DNA from 4 places in the Staphylococcus sp. Z5-21 genome. Region 4 is predicted to be linked to each of the others. Evidence: riboswitches for the same ligand, from Rfam matches in the RefSeq annotation. Region 4 holds a riboswitch; each other region holds the start of a gene.
The links. Region 4 has a riboswitch for thiamine pyrophosphate ahead of tenA (thiaminase II). Riboswitches for the same ligand answer to the same signal wherever they lie in the genome.

Region 1: linked by a shared signal. The riboswitch ahead of M1D64_RS00395 (thiamine phosphate synthase) and the one ahead of tenA (thiaminase II) in region 4 are both predicted to bind thiamine pyrophosphate.
Region 2: linked by a shared signal. The riboswitch ahead of M1D64_RS09145 (ECF transporter S component) and the one ahead of tenA (thiaminase II) in region 4 are both predicted to bind thiamine pyrophosphate.
Region 3: linked by a shared signal. The riboswitch ahead of M1D64_RS07800 (3-oxoacyl-ACP reductase) and the one ahead of tenA (thiaminase II) in region 4 are both predicted to bind thiamine pyrophosphate.

Annotation. Positions count from the first base shown of each region.
Region 1 is NZ_CP096462.1:89,022-92,239, forward strand. It holds gene M1D64_RS00380 (thiazole synthase) at 1-23, opposite strand, end outside; gene thiS (sulfur carrier protein ThiS) at 25-225, opposite strand; gene thiO (glycine oxidase ThiO) at 222-1,337, opposite strand; gene M1D64_RS00395 (thiamine phosphate synthase) at 1,321-1,908, opposite strand; TPP riboswitch at 1,975-2,083, opposite strand; gene xylB (xylulokinase) at 2,258-3,218, opposite strand, start outside.
Region 2 is NZ_CP096462.1:1,829,947-1,833,164, forward strand. It holds gene auxA (lipoteichoic acid stability factor AuxA) at 1-699, opposite strand, end outside; gene graF (glycopeptide resistance-associated protein GraF) at 1,000-1,134, shown strand; TPP riboswitch at 1,385-1,486, shown strand; gene M1D64_RS09145 (ECF transporter S component) at 1,573-2,148, shown strand; gene M1D64_RS09150 (ABC transporter ATP-binding protein) at 2,161-3,218, shown strand, end outside.
Region 3 is NZ_CP096462.1:1,587,775-1,590,992, forward strand. It holds gene rimM (ribosome maturation factor RimM) at 1-225, opposite strand, end outside; gene rpsP (30S ribosomal protein S16) at 451-717, opposite strand; TPP riboswitch at 931-1,029, shown strand; gene M1D64_RS07800 (3-oxoacyl-ACP reductase) at 1,136-1,888, shown strand; gene M1D64_RS07805 (LLM class flavin-dependent oxidoreductase) at 1,910-3,208, shown strand.
Region 4 is NZ_CP096462.1:829,058-832,275, forward strand. It holds gene M1D64_RS04000 (transglycosylase family protein) at 285-1,001, shown strand; TPP riboswitch at 1,132-1,230, shown strand; gene tenA (thiaminase II) at 1,308-1,997, shown strand; gene thiD (bifunctional hydroxymethylpyrimidine kinase/phosphomethylpyrimidine kinase) at 1,990-2,811, shown strand; gene thiM (hydroxyethylthiazole kinase) at 2,804-3,218, shown strand, end outside.

The DNA of each region.
Region 1 (3,218 bases), 740 kb from region 4:
TCAAAGTCACCAATTTTAAACATTTTATCCGCCTCCTACAAATTCTAATAGTTCAAGACAATCTTGATCATTAATCTTTACTGCTTGAAAATCTGCTTGTTTTACTAAATTTTCATTATGCTGAACAATGACTCTATCGGCATCCAACTCTAATTCTTGTAAAATAGCTTGGATACTGACTGCTTGATTAAAAGTAAAATAATCACCGTTTATAACGCATTTCATGTTTTACAGCTCCTTTCAATTGAAAAGTCTTCAAATTCAGTGGGTCTGCGTCCACTTTCAATCCATTCACTCATTTTTAAACCAATCAGTGGTGATAACAGAATGCCGTTGCGATGATGACCCGTAACAACGAATAAATGATGGTCTACTTCATCCATAATGGGTTGACCGTTTGTTGAAGTCGGTCTGATACCAGACCATTGATGAATCAGTTTACTGTTTGCTAAGTTTGGTACGTAGTGTTGCGCTTGTTTGCACAGCCAATGTTTTCCGGGTTTCGTCACGCCGATAGAATAATCATCAACATAGCTCGTAGCACCGATTAAATAACGGTGATTCTTTTTTGGAACGATATAGCAACCATTTGTCATAAATAGGGTGGTCTGCAGGTTTAACGTGGGGTGTTCGACTAAGAGTACTTCACCTTTGACACCCGTGACAGGATTTTGGGAAAAATATTGATTTAATAATTGACCGCTCCAAGCACCAGCTGCAACGACAACCTTTTCGGCGCGGTACGTGTCTTTTTGCGTCATGACTGTATAGCCGTTATTTTGCTTTGTAATTGCTTGAACTTCACTATGATCAATCAATTGGATATGGCGTTTGGCTAAGGAAAGTAATAGGGCTTTGGTATATTGATTCGCGTTGACTTGATGATCTTTAGGTATCAGCATCGCGGTTAAAGTTTGAGATTGAACGTTATTGTCTGTAATGGCTTCAAGGGACTTGGAAGATAATAATTGCGTGTTCGAATCGTGCTGGTGTAGAAATTGGAATTGCTGTTCCACAATGGGATTATCTGTCTCATTTTTTGCCATTTTAACTAGGCCGCTTTCCAAATATTCAATATCTAGACCGACCTCAGACAGCAAACGATCTTTAAGGGATTGAAACATGTCTTGAGATTGTCTTGCTAAATGAAATAAACTACAAGATTCCGTAAATTCATTATGTGCACCTAACATACCTCCAGCTGCGTAAGAGGCATACATACCGCGAACATTGCGATCTATAATGGCTATCCGCAGGCCTTTTTGACTTAATTCTCTTGCAATCGACATACCTATTACACCGGATCCAATAATAATGACATCAAATTTGGTATTCATTCCATCGCTCCCTTAATAATTCCATCGTTTCTCTGTTTTTTCGTCTGAATAGCGTTATACCTGCAATCCCATCAAATCCTTTCGGCAAATCATTCAAGGTTTGTTCATTCACACCCCCAAGTGCTACGGTTGGTATAGAGTACTGTAATGCTTTATCAATTTCTGACTTTGTTCGTGGTGGTTGATTAGGCTTAGAATTTGTTCTGAAAATATGACTAAACAATATAAAATCTAAATTGAGTGCTTGTGCTTGTTTGACACTTTCCTCGTGGTGTGTCGACATACTGATTTGAATATGAGGGTGTGACTTTTTAAAATCCTTTATTCGTGTGTCAGCTTCTCTAAAATGGATTGCTGATAAATGGCATTGTTCTAAAACTATAATATGACTATGAATAATGATTTTATTTTTCGGAAACCCTGCCTGTATTAAGCGATTCATCCAATCTATCAGTTGCTGTTGTGACATAGGGGTACGTATCATTAAATAATCAATAACGGATGCTATGGTTGTGTAATGTTGAATATCGTCTGAATCTAAATTTTCAAATTCAGTAATGGCTATAAACATATAATTCACCTCATTAAAAAAACGTCACTTCTCCGGCTGGAAAAATGACGTTGAAATAACGAGTAATATACCTAAACGCCACTTTCCTACGCCAGTACAAACTGGATCAGGTTCAGGGAATTCCTAAGTTACTACTTCGGTCTCAGCCTTTTACAAGGCACTTCCAGTGGTTTCTCAAACTATTTAATTTTTAATAATACGTTTCACTAATTTTCTGAATAATTATCTACAATCTAACGTATTCTATTCCTTTTTGCAAGTTTCACTTAAAAACAAATGTGTATATTACGATATTGAATTAACTGGTTGAACACTCTATGGCGCTCACTCCAGAAAAATATTTTTAGCGTTAATCAACGTCAGATATTTCGAGTAATTTACTTGTAATGGCTTGTGTTTGCTGATAAACAGCTTTATATAATTCAAAATAAGCCATATATTGTTCGTGTCTTTTGGCATCAGGTTCAAAGCTATGTTCATATTTTATAAAATGCTTTGTCATATGCGCTACATCCGGATACCATCCTAAACCTAAGACAGCGAGCATGGCTGCGCCCATACAAGGTCCTTCTTCATATTTCAATTTTTTAATTTTAGCATTAAAGATATCGGCTTGGAGTTGTAACCAAAAGTCACTTTTTGCGCCACCACCAATGGATATCACATGTTCAATATTGTTACCCATGTGACGTAGATAGTTAATGGATTCATATAAAGAAAAAGTAATGCCTTCTATCACGGAACGCGCGATATCACTGCTATGATGCGACGTTTTTAGTCCTATAAAACTCCCTCGAATACTTGCGTCACCATGCGGAGTACGTTCCCCGGATAAGTATGGTGTAAATAATAGACCATGACTGCCTAATGTGGATGATTCAGCTTGTGCAACAATTTGTTCATAGCTTAAATGCGGGAGCATATGATTTTTTAACCATGTCAAACTATCGCCAGCTGCAAGTGTGACGCCCATGACGTACGACATATCGTTTACGACGTGATTAAAATAATGCATATTGTGTTTATAGTCGTATTGCTTGTCAGATTCACTCGTTAAGATAACGCCAGAAGTACCAATGCTACACAGCGTTTGATTTTCATCGACCACTCCTGAACCGAGCGCGCCGCATGCATTATCTCCGCCACCTGCAAATACTGCAACATCATGATTTAGGCCTAATTGTCTAGCTATGTCTTTAGTGACGTAGCCTACAAAGGCATCAGAAGTCACGAGCTCAGGATAAATATGGTCAACACCGAATTGTCGGCCAATCTCTTTAGCCCAACATTTTTGCTGATTATCTAATAAC
Region 2 (3,218 bases), 1.0 Mb from region 4:
TTCTGGTTCTTCTTCCCCAAGTTCTTGTTTTGTTAAAGGAAGTGATCTTCTTAAAAATAAGAAGTTCCAAATAGACATTTGTCCAAGTAACCACATGATAATAAAGAATGTGTTAACACTCAAAATATCAATAGGAATGATTTCATCGCTTTCAATTCTTCCGTATAAAACAATTTGCGTTATTAAGTAACTTATCCCATAACTGAAAATAATCCATAAATAATGATATTTTCTATGTTCTGTATTTAACTCGTCCTTATAAACGATATAACCAATATGAATTGCAAATGGTATTACGAAAATAATAGCAAAAAAGCTATAAACTTGAGTCATCAATATCAGTGTTATAATGAAAAAAAGAATACCAATAACTAAAAAGAATACTGAAATATCATAGTCATATCTTGTCGTTCTATATAAAGTAAAGCCAATCATAATGACACCAATACCAAATAAAGCAATAATGATGGCACTAATTATCGGGAAATTACCTATGTAATTACTCATTACTCTAATTATTTCACCAAAAAATGCATTTATAAAATCCCATACATTATGAATGTGCAAATCAATTTTACCTTTACCATTTAATTTATTAATTAATGGTAAATTAATTAAAATGATAAGACCTGTGAAAAGCGAAACGATGCCTATAACATAACTATATAATATCTCAGCGTGTTTCTTCAAAAAAGACATACCATTCACCTCAAAAGTTATTATATATGAACATTTAGTTCTTGTCTTTAATTATCTAATAAATAAGTCCATAGTATGATATAAAATGACTTATAGTCAAATTTCCACTTACAATTCATGTTTAAACAATTTTATAAATTTAACTTATTAAGTACATTATCGATGCATTATTTAGATTATCCATTAATTAACATTAATCTCATATCAAACTATTGTAATTATATTGAAGTGTTTATATTTTATTCAATTGTGGTACATACTAAATATAGATAATCTTAACTATGAAGGAGTGCTTTAATTATGAGTAAAGAAGAATTAAATAAAGAAGCAGCTGAAAAAGCTAAAAAAGCAGAGGATAAATTAAAAGAAGAAAAAGAATCTGCAAAAGATAACACTGAAGAAACTAAACAAAATATTCAAGATACTTTAGACTAGTATAGATACTTGGTATTAATAGTAATTCAATATAAATGTAAATCCGATATGGGAGTGCGACATCAAATCTTATCAAAATGAGGTTTGTGTCCACTCCTATTTTTTAATGGTTTTATAATTTGATTACGTGTAATAAACTTAAATAACAACGTTTGTCCTTAAAATAATCACTCTATTAACCAACAATTTTTTAGCATAACCTTGACATAAACGTCGAAAAGTCATACATTATAATTAAATTTAAATAAATCATTCGCACTAGGGGTGTTTTGTGACTGAGATGAGGTATACCCTCAAACCCTTTGAACCTGATCTAGATTAAACTAGCGTAGGAAAGTGTATTGCGATATCACTGAGTAACTTTGGTATCCGTATGCCTATATAAAAACGCGCAACTTTCTAGAAGGTTGTGCGTTTTTTATATTAGGAGGAACAATGATGTCAAAAGGTTTAAAACTATCCGAAATACTTGTAACTGTGCTTATCGCAGTTGTTTTCGCCATTATTTATAATGTTTGGAATTTTGTCTATAAAGCTGTACAGGTAACTGGACTTCATTTTGAAGAACTCACTTATGGTGCCTGGTTTATGGCAGCAGTCGTAGCTTATCTCATAATTCCAAAAGCCGGTATTGCTGTGCTTGCAGAATTTGCTGCAGGTGCTGGTGAAACAATTGTAATGGGTCGTTTTGATATTGCAACGATGGTCTATGCATTATTACAAGGCTTAGCTTGCGAAATTATATTTGCTATTTTTCGATATAAATCACGTTCAGCAATGGTTGCAATGCTAGCAGGATTTTTAGCTTCAGTTGCAACACTACCTTTAGATTTTGCCTATGGTTATCTAGGAGAAGTCGCGGGTTGGAATCTTGCTTTATACATCATATTTAGATTAATTAGCGGTATTATCGTTGCCGGTCTCTTATCTTATTATATTGTTAAAGCACTTGACCAAACTGGTGTAACAAAATTATTCAGACCAGCAACCCAGAGTGATTATGACAATCTATAAGGAGTAATAATGTTGATAGCTACTAAAAATTTACGCTTGAAATATCCAAATGGTCAAAAAAAAATATTCGACAATTTGTCTATTCAAATAAAAGATAAAGAAAAAGTATTATTATTAGGTCCTTCTGGCTCAGGTAAAAGTACTTTATTAAACGTACTTAGCGGCATTGTGCCAAACTTGATAGGTTTGCCGTTAAAATATGATGCTTTAGAAGTCGATCCTTCAAGTGGTGTCATATTCCAAGATCCAGATACTCAATTTTGTATGCCTAAAGTTTATGAAGAGCTTGCATTTGTACTAGAAAATCAACAAGTTCCTCGGGAAGAAATGGATCATCGTATTGAGGAAGCGCTAATGACAGTTGGATTAAACGTGGACAAAAATCAATATATTAATGAATTAAGTGGCGGTATGAAACAAAAACTTGCGATTGCTGAGACAATTTTACAACAAGCAACGACACTATTTTTAGATGAACCTACCGCGATGTTAGATGTAGAGTCAACTGCTGATTTATGGCAAAAAATTCAATCATTGTGGCGAGACCAAACTGTACTTATAGTAGAACACAAAGTCGAACATATATGGCAACATGTCGATCGTGTCGTTTTAATGAATTATGATGGTGCTATCATTGCAGATGCCCCACCTTCTCAAATTTTAAATGATTATGAAGCGCTATTAACTGAATATGGTGTTTGGCATCCAAAAGCTTGGCATTCTGCACCAAAAGCGCTAAACTTTTCAGATTCTGATTCATCTCATTTTAATTTCCAAATTCAAGATGCAGTTATTAAACGTGGAAAGCAGCAACTCATTAACATTCCTAAGTTAAATGTCAATGCGGGAGAATGGATATCCATTACCGGGTCCAATGGTTCAGGTAAAACTTCACTGCTCGAATCAATGATGCAATTAATTAAATATGAAGGTCAGATGTACATCAATCATCATATTTACACTAAAATTAAATCTGCAGCAAAATCTATGTATCTTGTGTATCAAAATCCCGAATTACAATTTATAACAAATTCTGTATACGACGAAATTCATATACAAAACAAAAACAA
Region 3 (3,218 bases), 760 kb from region 4:
TTCAATATCATTAATATTATTAATGCCTTCAAATGTCAACATATGAAGACCTTTATGCATACGATAAGAAGCAATTGTGAATTCTAATGGCTCTTTATTTTTACGTTCAATAATTACAAGCTCCCCAGGCTGAAAGCGTGTTTCTGTAAAATCTGAATTTGATTTTACTTTTATTTCTCCTTTAATACCATGTGTATTAACAATTTTACCTATCTCTACCTTCATATACGTGCCTCCACTATTATTTATCTATTAAAATTGATTATGTATGCTATGATTTGTCTTATTATTATAACATGTGAAGTTATAAGCAGTGACACAAATACAATATTCATGTAATGACATTTTTAAAATATCAACTTGCTTATATTATTATCGATAATGTCTATAAAAAAAGAGTACCCTTCAAGGTACCCTTACAAATCATATATTTGTTTATTTGTCGAAATCCTATTTTTGATCGTCAAATTTCTTCAAGATGCCTTCTCTTGATAAGATATTATGAACTGTATCAGTTGGTTTCGCACCATTTTTTAACCATTTAAGTGCTAATTCTTCGTCGATTTTAACTTCAGCTGCATTCACATTGTTTGGGTTGTAAGTACCGATTTGTTCGATATTACGACCGTCACGTGGTGCACGAGCATCAGCTGCTACGATACGATAGAATGGATTTCTTTTTGAACCTAAACGTGTTAAACGTAATTTAACTGCCATTTATATTCGCTCCTTTTGTTTTCATAGTTTTTATTTTCTACAAGAAATAATAATAACAGTAATTCAATAATTTGTAAAGAGTTTCTTCTTTACCAATTTCATTATTACGCAAAATTCTTTTTCTACTTTAATTCTTGGGAAGCCACATCTCCTTAATCACCCTTAACTTGACATAATTCACTAAAAAATATACATTTAACTTAAATTACATAACAAATGCACTAGGGGTGTTTCTAACTGAGATGAGTCTGACTCAAACCCTTTGAACCTGATCTAGTTTAAACTAGCGGAGGAAAGTGTGAAGTCTAGCATATTTCAATATTTTGAAGTACTTTGATACATATGTCGATATTCATTATACACAACCTTCTTTCAGGAGCGTTGTGTATTTTTTTATAGAAAATAAGGAGTGTATAAAATGAAAAAAACTGTAATTGTAACTGGTAGCAGTCGAGGATTAGGTGCGACAATCGTGAACACATTGGCGCAACAAGGACATAACGTTGTCATAAACTATCACAACAGCAGACAAGCTGCACAACAACTTGTAGATGAAATTGGAACTCATCAATCAATCGCTATCCAAGCAGATGTTACAAAACGCAATGAAATAGACGCGTTAGTTGAGAAAGCTACGCAATATTTTGGTCACATAGATGCTATAGTCAATAATGCACTTGTTGGCTTTAAATTTGACCCTGTTCAACAACAAGCATTTGTTGACCTTACATGGGAGGATTATCAACAACAAATTGATGGTACATTGAAAGCTGCTTTTAATTTGTGTCAAAGTGTTATACCTCAATTCATCGAAAGACAAAATGGCCATATCATTTCAATTGGTACAAATTTATTTCAAAATCCTGTCGTCCCTTATCATGAATATACAACAGCTAAAGCTGGTTTGATTGGTTTTTCACGCAATTTAGCTGCAGAATTAGGTCAATATGGTATCACATCTAATGTCGTTTCTGGCGGCTTATTAAAGACAACGGATGCAAGTGCAAGTACCACTACTGAAGTATTCGATTTAATTGCTCAAACCACTCCAATAAAAAAGGTAACCGCACCACAAGATGTTGCTAATATGGTTGCATATCTCTTATCAGATGAAGCAAATGGCATCACAGGTCAAAATTTTACAGTCGACGGTGGCTTAACAATGAACTAATAAGGAGGACTGAGTCATTCAATGACACAAGCACAACATTTAAACATCGGTGTACTTATCTATGCTTGTGGCCATCATCAGGCTGCATGGCGTATGCCACATTCAAGCATTGAGCGTATTGGTGATATTACTTATTATCAATCATTAGCAAGAACTGCAGAACAAGGCTTATTTGATGCCATATTTTTTGCTGACAATCAATCTTTTCCAGCTAGTTCGAAAAGTGATATGCCTGCATTTTGGTTTGATCCCCTCGTTAATTTAGCAGCAATATCACAAGTTACACAACATGTGGGCCTAGTTGCTACGATATCTAGTACATTCTCCAATCCATTCACAGCTGCTAGACAACTACTCAGTCTAGACCATATGAGTCAAGGTCGTGCTGGTTGGAATTTAGTAACGTCAATGACTGATATGGAAGCTGCTAATCATAGTATGGACCATTTACCTGAACACGAGGAACGCTATAAAAAAGCAGATGAATTTGCACAAGTGATGAATCGTTTACTCGAATCATGGTCAGTGGATGACTTTTTACACGATAAAGAAGATAATAAGTTAATCAATCCATCAGCAATCAACGCTATTAATCATGAAGGAGAACATTTCAATGTCCGTGGACCTTTAACAACCCCAAGTAGCCCTCAAGAGAAACCCATTGCAATGCAAGCGGGCGCCTCCGATCCTGGTATCGCATTAGCAACTAAATATGCTGATGCAGTTTATGCTGTTGCTTGGAATTTCAATCAAGCTAGCGCTTTCAAGAACAAATTAAATCAAAAATTGATACAAGAAGGTAAGCCCATAGATAGTTTGAAAGTATTTCCTGGATTAGTTACATATGTCGGACAAACTTATGAAGAAGCTTATGCAAAAAAACAAAAACTCGATGAATCTTTAGAAGTTGATACCGCTTTAAATCAATTAGCCTTTTTTATTCGTCAAAATTGCCATAGCTGGGATTTGGATGAACCGGTACCACCATTATCACCTGTCGAATCTTTTAAAGGACCTAAAGGACGCTATCAAACTGTGCTAGAAATCATTAAAGATAAAAATCCAACATTACGTGAGTTATTAGGTTATTTAAGTGCTGGAGGTGGGCATTTAACACTCATCGGAACACCAAAGGATATTGTAGATGAAATGGAACGCTGGTTTGACGCGGGTGTTGCGGATGGTTTTAACTTAATGCCTCCAGAATTTCCAAATAGTTTAGAAGATTTTGTCGATGATGTTGTGCCTGAATTACAAAAACGTGGATTGTATCGTACTGAATACGAAGGTACAACATTTAGAGAAAATATTGGAATTTAATAGTGATTCA
Region 4 (3,218 bases):
ATCAAATCGCTAATAAGTAATTTAAATAAAACTGAATAATCTGATATATTACAATCATATTACGTGAAATTTTACTTTTCATAGCCTTTAAAAACTATCACAGAAGTTTTTAAAGGGATAAAAATTATATTCAAAGATAAATTAAATGTAATTTCATTGTAAAAAAGGCCGATTTTTTTTATTTCACTGTAACCTACAACGATTTTTTGAATGTTATAGTTGTATTTGCAAATTAATCATAAATAAAAATAAACTTAATTACCTTATAGGAGGACTTTTTTACAATGAAAAAAACAGTAGTAGCATCAACATTAGCAGTTGGACTTGGCGTAACAGGATTCGCAGCAGGAAATTCAGCAGACGCTTCAGAACAAGGCGTTGACAAAGCACAATTAGCACAACAAGCTCAAAGTAATTCAGAATCATTAAATGCAGCACCAGTTCAAGACGGTGCTTACGACATTAACTTTAACTATAATAATACTGACTATAGTTTCCAATCAGATGGTCAATATTGGACTTGGAGCTATGGACAAGGTTCAACTAATGCACCAGCACAAGAAACTGCTGAGCAACCAGAACAAGTTGAACAACCACAACAAACTGAGCAAGCTTCAACTGAACAACCAGCACAAGAAGCTGCACCACAAACTGAAGAAACACAACAACCACAACAAGAAGCAACTACACAAACTACTTCAAGCTCAAATGAATCAACTTCAAATGAATCTAGTTCAAGTGAAGCTTCAGAAGGTTCATCAGTAAATGTTAACTCTCATTTACAAGCAATCGCGCAACGTGAATCAGGCGGCGACCTTAAAGCTGTTAACCCATCATCAGGTGCAGCAGGTAAATATCAATTCTTACAAAGCACATGGGATTCAGTAGCACCATCTGAATATCAAGGTGTATCACCAACAGAAGCACCTGAAGCAGTACAAGACGCTGCAGCGCAAAAACTTTATGATACAGAAGGCGCTTCACAATGGGTTACTGCATAAAAAATTAAGTGTAGTAATGAACTTAAGATAAATATTTAAAGCTGGGACATATAGGTCTCAGCTTTTTTTATAGTCAGTTATTTTGCAAATTTGTCAGTATTTTGTTATCTTTTAATTAAACAAAATATAAAAACGCTACTAGGGGAGCCAGTTGGCTGAGATGATTAAATTCAGACCCTTACAACCTGATTTGGTTAATACCAACGTAGGAAAGTAGTTTAATCTAAAGTTGGGGTATAAATCCTCGCTATTAATTAACTACGTTTCTGTCGGGAATGTAGTTTTTTTATTTATAGGAGGATTTTTGTGTTATTTTCAGAACAGTTAAAAAAAGAAGCTAAACCAATTATTAATCAAATCTACCACGATCCGTTTATACAAGGTATGTTACATGGGAATTTACCGATTGAAGCAACCAAATTCTATTTAAGAGCAGATGCTTCTTATTTAAATGAATTTGCGAATATATACGCGCTGTTAATTCCAAAAATGGAGAACTTAAATGATGTTCGATTTTTGGTTGAACAAATTCAATTTATCGTAGATGGTGAAGTGGAAGCACATGAAATTTTAGCGGATTATGTCCAAGAAAGTTATAATGAAATCGTACAAGAGAAAGTTTGGCCACCGAGTGGCGATCATTATATTAAACATATGTATTTCAATGCGTATGCTAAAGAAAATGCCGCTTATACAATTGCTGCAATGGCACCTTGTCCTTATGTTTATCAAGTCATTGCTCAAGAAGCATTAAGGGATAAAGAATTAAATAAAGATTCTATTTTAGCTAAATGGTTTGAATTTTATAGTACTGAAATGGATGAATTAGTTATTGTATTTGATAATTTAATGGATAAATTGACGAAACATTGTAGCGAAAAAGAAAAAAATGAGATAAAACAATGCTTTTTACAAAGTACAGTACATGAAAGAAACTTTTTTAATATGTCATTTAATGAAGAATCATGGTCATATGGAGGTATGAAAAATGAATAAACCCAATATTGCATTGACAATTGCTGGTACTGATCCAACAGGAGGTGCTGGTGTAATGGCAGATTTGAAATCTTTTCATGCTTGTGGCGTATATGGTATGGCGGCTGTTACAAGCATTGTTGCGCAAAACACTAAAGGTGTACAACATATTCACAATCTTGAGTCACAGTGGTTATCTGAACAACTGACAAGTGTGTTTGATGACGAATTACCACATGCCATTAAAACTGGTATGATTGCTTCAAAGGAAATGATGCAATTAATTCAAGAATACTTAGTGAAATATCCTGAGATACCATATGTTATTGATCCAGTTATGTTAGCTAAAAGTGGTGATTCATTGATGGATGATGACGCGAAAGCAGATTTACAAAATATATTGTTACCCTATGCAACAGTAGCGACTCCAAACTTACCAGAAGCTGAAGAAATCACTGGATTAAAGATTGATAATGAGGCAGCGATATATAAAGCAGGCAACATATTTATTAATGAAATTGGGAGTAAGGGTGTTGTTATTAAAGGCGGACATGCTGAAGATTTAGAAACTGCTAAAGATTATTTATTTACTAAAGATGAGGTCTATACGTTTGAAGAACCTCGTTATGATACGCAGCATACCCATGGTACAGGTTGTACTTTTTCAGCAGTAATTACAGCTGAACTGGCAAAAGGTAGAACGATTTATGACGCAGTGAAAAAAGCTAAAAAATTTATTTCATTAAGCATTAAATATACGCCAGAAATTGGTCAAGGTAGAGGACCTGTAAATCACTTTGCATATATGAAAAAGGTAGGTCTAGATGATGAATAGTTTAAATAATGTAAGAACGAATAATCCACTCGTTATTTGTTACACAAACGATGTCGTAAAGAACTTTACGGCAAACGGACTTTTAAGTTTAGGTGCAAGCCCAGCAATGAGTCAAGCACCAGAAGAAGCGATAGATATGTTAACACCTGCTAATGCACTGCTCATTAATATTGGTACTTTAACTAAAGATAGAGAGCAGGACATTTTAGAAATTGCTAAAACAGCTAATGAAGTAGGCACGCCAATTGTATTTGATCCAGTTGCTGTTGGTGCATCCCAATATCGCAAGGATTTTTGTAAAACTTTTTTGAATACTGTAGATGTAGCAGTTATAAAAGGGAATGCATCTGAAATTTTAGCGTTGATAAATAATGATGCTAAGATGAAAGGAACGGACAGTGATGATA